2 linked regions of the Granulicella sibirica genome follow. The protein of the gene in region 1 interacts with the protein of each later gene in a pairwise test. Links are inferred from orthologs where the notes say so. Each region holds a gene or a part of one and is shown on either strand. Other genes may lie near its edges. The genes, in order: GRAN_RS21085 and GRAN_RS02960.

Region 1 (3,335 bases):
GGTGTATGTGAGCGGGGTGGCGGAGATTCTAGGTGGAGTCGGGGTGATGGTGCCGACGACGCGGAAGATGGCTGCGTGGGGGTTGGTGGCTCTGCTGATTGCTGTCTGGCCGGCGAATCTGGAGATGGCGATGCATCCGGAGAGGTTTGCTTCGGTTCCGGGGTGGGCGCTCTGGGTCAGGCTGCCGCTGCAATTGCCGTTGATCTGGTGGGCTTGGGTTTATACGCGCTGATTGGCGGGACGAACGAGGGCACTGCCGGGCTTCTTGCGTTCCCACCTTAGGCGCGGTGTTGCTGCGCCGAAGATGGGGCTCCCTCTGGTGTGGAGAGGGAAGGAAGACAAGACAGACGCAGATTCCCTTCGGGAATGACAGCCAAAAAGACAAATGCTTCGGGATCAGCGGGGGACGGGTGGTGGTGGGGGAGTCGTGGTGTTGAAGAGGTCCTGGATGAGGCTTTGGGGAGACTGGGTCATGCGGCTACAGGTGGATTGGGGGGCGGTGCCGTCGAGGAAGGCCACGGTGTAGTCCTTGGGGCAGCTTGAGTCGGCGAGGAGATTGGTTTCGCGGTCGAGGCGGTAGTTGGTTACACCCGTGGGCGGTGTGAAGGGCTTGGTGTCGGAGTACTGGGGGAGCTTGATGGCGCGGGTCATGAACTCGGCCCAGAGAGGGGCGGCGGCTTTGGCTCCCTCTAGGTTGACGTTGGTGTAGTCGTCGTTGCCGACCCAGATGATGCAGAGGAGGCTGGAGGTGTAGCCGGCGAACCAGGCGTCGTGGGAGGTTCCGGTTTTGCCAGCGGCGGGGACGTTGAAGCCCTGGGCTCGGACGGCGGAGGCGGTGCCGCGGTTGATGACGCCTTCGAGAAGGGACTGGGTGAGGAAGGAGACGCGGGGGTCGAGGACCTGTTTGGCTTCGGGGGCGAAGTCGGCGACGATGTCTCCGTTGTTGTTGCGGACGCTGGCGAGTGCCCATGGCTTGAGGTGGACGCCGTTGTTGGCGAAGACGGTGTAGGCACCGGCCATGTCGATGGGGCTGGCGGAGTAGGTGCCGATGGCAACCGATGGGGTGCCTTTGGCGTCGGTGATTCCGGCGGTGCGGGCGAGGGCGGCGACGTTGCCGTAGCCGACCTTTTGCGCGAGGGCGATGGTGGCGATGTTGAGCGAGTGGGCGAGGGCGTCGGCGGCGGTGACCATGCCGGGGAACTCGCCGTGCTTGAAGTTATCCGGGGTGTAGGACTTGCCGTCGTAGACGAAGTCCTGGGAATCGTCGTTGATCTTGGTGACGGCGGTGAAGACGCCGGACTCGTCGAGCGAGGTGCCGTTCAGGGAGGTGTTGAAGGCGGTGGCGTAGACGAAGGGCTTGAAGATGGAGCCGGTGGGGCGCATGGCGTTGCCGTGATTGAGCTGCGAGACGCCGTAGTTGCGGCCGCCGATGAGGGCCAGGATCTGGCCGGTGTGGGGATTGAGGGCGATGAGGGAGACCTGCGGGTAGTTGACGGGGCCGGAGTGTCTTTTTGCCTCGGCGCGGACGAGGTCGTCGACGTGGCGCATGCCGATCTCGACGGCTTCGGAGGCTACGCGCTGGAGTTCGGGGTCGAGCGAGGTGTAGATACGGAGGCTCTGGTGGGAGAGATCCTGATCGCCGATACGCTGGACGAGCTGGTCGTGGACGAGGTCGACGAAGTAGGGTGCTTCAGAGGCGTCGACGTTGGGCGGCGCGAGGCGGAGAGGCTCGGCCTTGGCGCGGGAGGCTTCGTCGGCGGTGATGGAGCCGGTTTCAACCATGGAATCGAGGACGACGTTGCGGCGTTCGAGGGCGCGGTCCGGGTGGCGGTAGGGGTTGCGGCGGTTGGGGTTCTGGATGAGGCCGGCGAGGGTGGCGCACTGAGCGAGATCGAGCTGGCCAATGGGCTTGCCGAAGAAGGCCTGCGAGGCCTCTCCAAAGCCGTTGATAGCGAAAGAGCCGCGCTGACCGATGTTGATCTCGTTGGCGTACATCTCGAAGATCTGCTGTTTGGTGAAGTGGGCTTCGAGCTGCAGGGTGATGAAGAGTTCCTTGATCTTGCGGGTGAAGACCTTGTCGCGGGAGAGGAAGAAGTTCTTGGCGAGCTGCTGCGTGAGGGTCGAGCCGCCGCAGGTCATGTGGTGCTGGACGAGATCTTCGAAGCCACACTTGGCGATGCGGACGAAGTTGATGCCGGAGTGCTCGAAGAAGCGGCGGTCTTCGATGGAGGTGACGGCCTGGACGAGGTGGGGGGGGATCTCTTTGTAGGTGACGAGGCGGCGCTTGCCGCGGCCCTTGTCTTCGGAGAGAGCGGTGATGAGGAGGGGTTCGAGCTCGTAAGAGCGGAGGGCTACGCCATTTTCGGCGGTGATGGTCTGGACGGTGTCGCCAGAGGTGTTGATGGTGGCGCCGTCGGTGGAGTGGAAGGACTCGGGGCCGGGCTTGATGAGGATGTTGTCGCCGTTGACTTCAAAGGAGCCGAGCTGGGCGTTGGAGTTGTAGCCTGCGGTGCGGAGGCTGCGGGCGATGTAGTCGACGGTGAGCTTCTGGCCGATGCGGATCTCGCGGGGAGCGGCGTAGATCTGCGCGACGGAGGCGAAGATGGGGCCGGAGGCGAAGCGGTCGTCGACGACCTTCTGGTACTTGGAGTAGTAGAAGGCGAAGAGGCCGACGCAGATGAGGAGGCAGGCGAGGATGATGAGGAGGACGCCGCGTCCGAGGCCGCGAAAGAAGCCGCGGCGGTTCGCCCTGGCGGTTGGACCGTACTTGAGTTTGACTGCCAAGGGCGTACCTCAGGGGCTAAGGCCCCGCGTTTGAATCTGGGAGCTTATGGCACGGCCGAGGCCGTGCCTCTAAGCAGAACATACCGGTGGTACGGCGACGCGTGATTCGAGCTTTCTGGGTAACCCGCCTTAGGCGCGATGAGGCGGCGCCGAAGGTGGGGCACCGGGATGTCCGCTTACGTCTTCATGGCGGCGGCGAGATGTTTGGCTGCCTCCTCTAGCGGGAGGTCGAGGTTGCGGTTGAGAAGGCGGTCGAGCAGCTCGATTTTGCCTTCGGCGACTCCGCGGCCGATGTTGATACGGTATGGGATGCCGATAAGGTCCGCGTCTTTGAATTTGACTCCGGCTCGTTCGTCACGGTCATCAAGAAGCACATCAAAACCGGCGGCGGTGAGCTCAGCGGCTACCTTTTCTCCAGCTTCGAGGAGGGTTGGGTCGGTGATGTTGGTGACGGTGACGACGACTTCGAAGGGCGCGATGGAGGCTGGGAGCGCGTAGGAGTCGCCTCCGTTCTTCGCGGCGCTGGTTTCGATGGCGGCGGTGAGGATGCG
Region 2 (3,353 bases), on another replicon or contig:
TGAGGTCTTCTTTGCCAAGCACATTGATAACAGCCGGATTGTGAAGGCGGACGATCCGGAACGACGCCGCGAAATGCGGAGCTTCTCGGCTGTGATGGGGATCTTGTTTCTGTTGGTGATGGTGTATGTCTGGCAGCACTTCTCGGCGATTGAAGTGGGCTATCACGTGGAGAGCCAGAAACAGCAGGTCGAGGCTCTGCGGGAAGAGAACAGGCAGCTTCGCTTGACGGAGGCGCAGTTGACCGATCCGGGCCGGATTGACCGGATTGCAAAGCAACTTGGACTTGATGTTCCTCAGCCTGGACAGGTTGTGCGTCCGGACGGCAGCATGCAGAATGCGCCTGTGCTGGCGCAGGCTTCGGCACCGGTGATGCAGTAGCACTATCTTTGGGCTTGGTGGGAGTTGGTATGAGGATGAAGCAGGCGCCACGGCAGACGTTGACGGCTCCGATACGGAGGATCCGCTTCGCCTACGTGGCGTTGTTTTTTTGCGGCTGGGCGGGAGTTATCGGACTTAGGCTGACTTGGCTGCAGGTGGTGAAGCGGCAGGACTGGGTGCATCGGGCGGCGCTGCAGCAGCAGAGGACGTTCGAAGTAGCTCCGCGGCGCGGTGTGCTGTACGACCGCAATCTGCGTGAGCTTGCGATGACTGTGCTGGTGGACTCAATCTATGCCGTGCCTTCGGAGCTTGGAGAGAATCGTGGGAGCGCGGCGGAGATACTCGCCAAGATCGTTCACGCGGACCCCACGGATAACTTCACCTCGCAGCAACAGATGCTTGCGCGCTTCAATGCTTCGAGGAACTTTGCCTGGGTGGCCCGGCGAGTGGATGCGGATACCGCGACGCGGATTCGTGAGTTGAATCTCAAGGGCATTTACACGCAGAAGGAGTTCAAGCGGTTTTACCCGAATAATGATCTGCTGGCGCAGGTGCTTGGATATGTCGGGACGGAAGATGCGGGGCTTGGAGGGCTGGAACTGAAGTTCGATGACGAGATGCATGGAGCGCCCGGGCATATGCTGACGGCGCTCGATGCGAAGCGCCACGTGCTCGACTCGGATGAACGGGAACCACTGCCGGGCGAGAATCTCGTTCTGTCGATCGACGCGAATATTCAATACATGGCGGAACGGGCGCTCGATGCTCAGGTGGAGAAGGTCAAGGCGCTGCATGGCACGGTTGTCGTGCAGGACCCGCATACCGGGCATATTCTCGCGCTGGCCGTTTCGCCGCGGTTCAATCCGAATGATCAGAAGCACATGGACGCGAGCGTTCTGCAGAACCTTGCGGTGAGCGATGTGTATGAGCCCGGATCTGTGTTCAAGCTGGTTACTTATTCAGCGGCGCTGGATTCGGCGGGAGTTGAGCCGACGGATATCGTCGATTGCCAGGGTGGGGCGATGACTATGTACGGACGGACGTTGCACGACGATAAGAGCGATCACTTCGGCCGCGTCACGGTGCAGTATGCTCTCGAGCACTCGAGCGACGTGGGTGCGGCGAAGATGGCGCTGAAGGTTGGGAACGAAAAGTTTTACGAGTACATGAAGGGCTTCGGGTTCGGCGACCGGTCAGGTATCGAGTTGCCGAGCGAGACGCGTGGACTTCTGCGGCCTCCCAAAAAGTGGGGCGCGACGAGCATTCTGTCTATGTCGATCGGGCAGGAGGTTGGCGTTACTCCGGTGCAGTTGGTGTCGATGGTATCGAGCATCGCGAATGGAGGAGTCTATATGCCTCCTCGCATCCTGATGCAATCGACCGATGAGATGAAGGGCGATGCACGTCTTCAGCCCGTTGCGTTTCATCCGGTGAATCAGCTTCCTGCCACGCTGCCGGACGGGGCTCACCGGGTGATCCGGGAGCTGACCTCGGCTAAGATGCGCATGATGATGCAGGGGACTGTCGAGACGGGCACGGGTAAGCTTGCGAAGCTGAATGGCTACTCGTCGGCGGGTAAGACGGGGACGGCGCAGAAGATCGATGTAGCTACGCATACTTATTCGCATACGAAGCTTGTGGCCAGCTTCGCGGGTTTCGCGCCAGTGAGTAATCCGGCGATCGCTGTCGCGGTGGTGATCGATACGCCGACCGCGGGGTCTGAGGTCTCCCACTACGGAGGTGCGGCAAGCGCTCCCGTGTTTGCGGAAGTCGCGCAACAGGTGCTCGAGTATCTTGGCGTTCCGCATGATCAACCGCTGCGCAATAAGAAGGACATGAAGGCACCGGTTGAGGAAGTGGCTGATTCTATCAACGATCCTGGCGATCTGAGTGACATGTTCGCCGAGGTCAACAACCTTCCCGCGGATGATCCTTTGCGTGCCCAGCCTGTGAATAACGCGAACCCCGTTTCCACGCAGAGGCTAGCCGACGCGACTCTGGCTACGCCGTCCGAGAGGCCTTACACGCCGCCGGTGAGGAGTAAAGGCGTGATCGATCTGCTGCCTGCGAAGGTGCTTGCTGCCTTCAAGGCGAATGGTGGAACGACATCCACGATGCCGGATGCTGTGGCCGGCCTTACCGCTCCGCTCCATGCTCCTCTGGTCACACCCGCTGTTCAGGCGATCGGTCACAACGCCATCGTGGTGGACTCGACCAGGCGAGTCGCCGTTCCTTCGTTTTCAGGTGCGGGTCTGCGGACTGTGGTTGAAGAGGCCGGTGCGCTCGGACTCCGGATCGAGCCGGTAGGGAGCGGTCTGGCTCGCGAGCAGGTTCCGAGTGCGGGAGCAATGGTTCCAGTCGGTACCGAGGTGGTTGTCCGATTCACTCGCTGAACAGGCGAGTCAGCGTAGCATAGGACTCAGGGGATACCGATGTTGTGGGCAGAAGCTCTGAAGGGTGTCACCGTCGTCGAACGGTTCGACGCCCCAGTTCAGGTCGCGGGTGTCGAGTACGATTCACGACGTGTTCAGCACGGAGACATCTTCGTCGCCATGCGCGGCGGCAGCACCGATGGCAATCGATTTATTGATATAGCAGTCTCTAGAGGAGCTGCTGGTATCGTCACCGACTCTCGTGAGGCATACGACGCCCACCGTTCGACGCGACCCATCTCCCCAGTTGCTCTTGTTTCGCATGGACGCAGAGCTTTGGCGGAGGTTGCGGCGAATGTCTTCTCTCACCCGGAAGAGCGTCTTGCAATCAGCGCAGTGACTGGAACGAACGGTAAGACGACGACCGCGTATCTGCTCGAGCAGTTTCTCAAGAGCGCCGGGCGCACCTGTGTTCTAATCGGAACCATCGAGACTCATGTTGCCGACGAGGTGAGATCAAGCGAGCACACGACTCCGGAGGCCCGCGATTTGTTTGCGACGTTCGCGGATGGCGTGGCCGCTGGCGCCACGGAGACGATCAT

Evidence for each region.
Region 2: the proteins of GRAN_RS21085 (region 1) and GRAN_RS02960 interact in binary tests that used the Escherichia coli proteins (3 or more experiments, as listed by UniProt). The link is inferred for Granulicella sibirica from one-to-one orthologs.

The regions. Positions count from the first base shown.
Region 1 is NZ_RDSM01000003.1:1,040,927-1,044,261, forward strand. What follows is about bases 91-3,106. They hold GRAN_RS21085 (transglycosylase domain-containing protein), read right to left. Parts: upstream 2,785-3,106; coding sequence 397-2,784; downstream 91-396. Other genes in these bases: GRAN_RS21080 (DoxX family protein), read left to right, coding at 91-232; GRAN_RS21090 (proline--tRNA ligase), read right to left, coding at 2,961-3,106. In the rest of the region: more of GRAN_RS21080, read left to right, coding at 1-90; more of GRAN_RS21090, read right to left, coding at 3,107-3,335. UniProt on the Escherichia coli protein: Cell wall formation. Synthesis of cross-linked peptidoglycan from the lipid intermediates.
Region 2 is NZ_RDSM01000001.1:725,427-728,779, reverse strand. What follows is about bases 60-3,093. They hold GRAN_RS02960 (penicillin-binding protein), read left to right. Parts: upstream 60-414; coding sequence 415-2,772; downstream 2,773-3,093. Other genes in these bases: GRAN_RS02955 (UDP-N-acetylmuramoyl-L-alanyl-D-glutamate--2,6-diaminopimelate ligase), read left to right, coding at 2,812-3,093; ftsL (cell division protein FtsL), read left to right, coding at 60-379. In the rest of the region: more of ftsL, read left to right, coding at 1-59; more of GRAN_RS02955, read left to right, coding at 3,094-3,353. UniProt on the Escherichia coli protein: Essential cell division protein that catalyzes cross-linking of the peptidoglycan cell wall at the division septum. Required for localization of FtsN.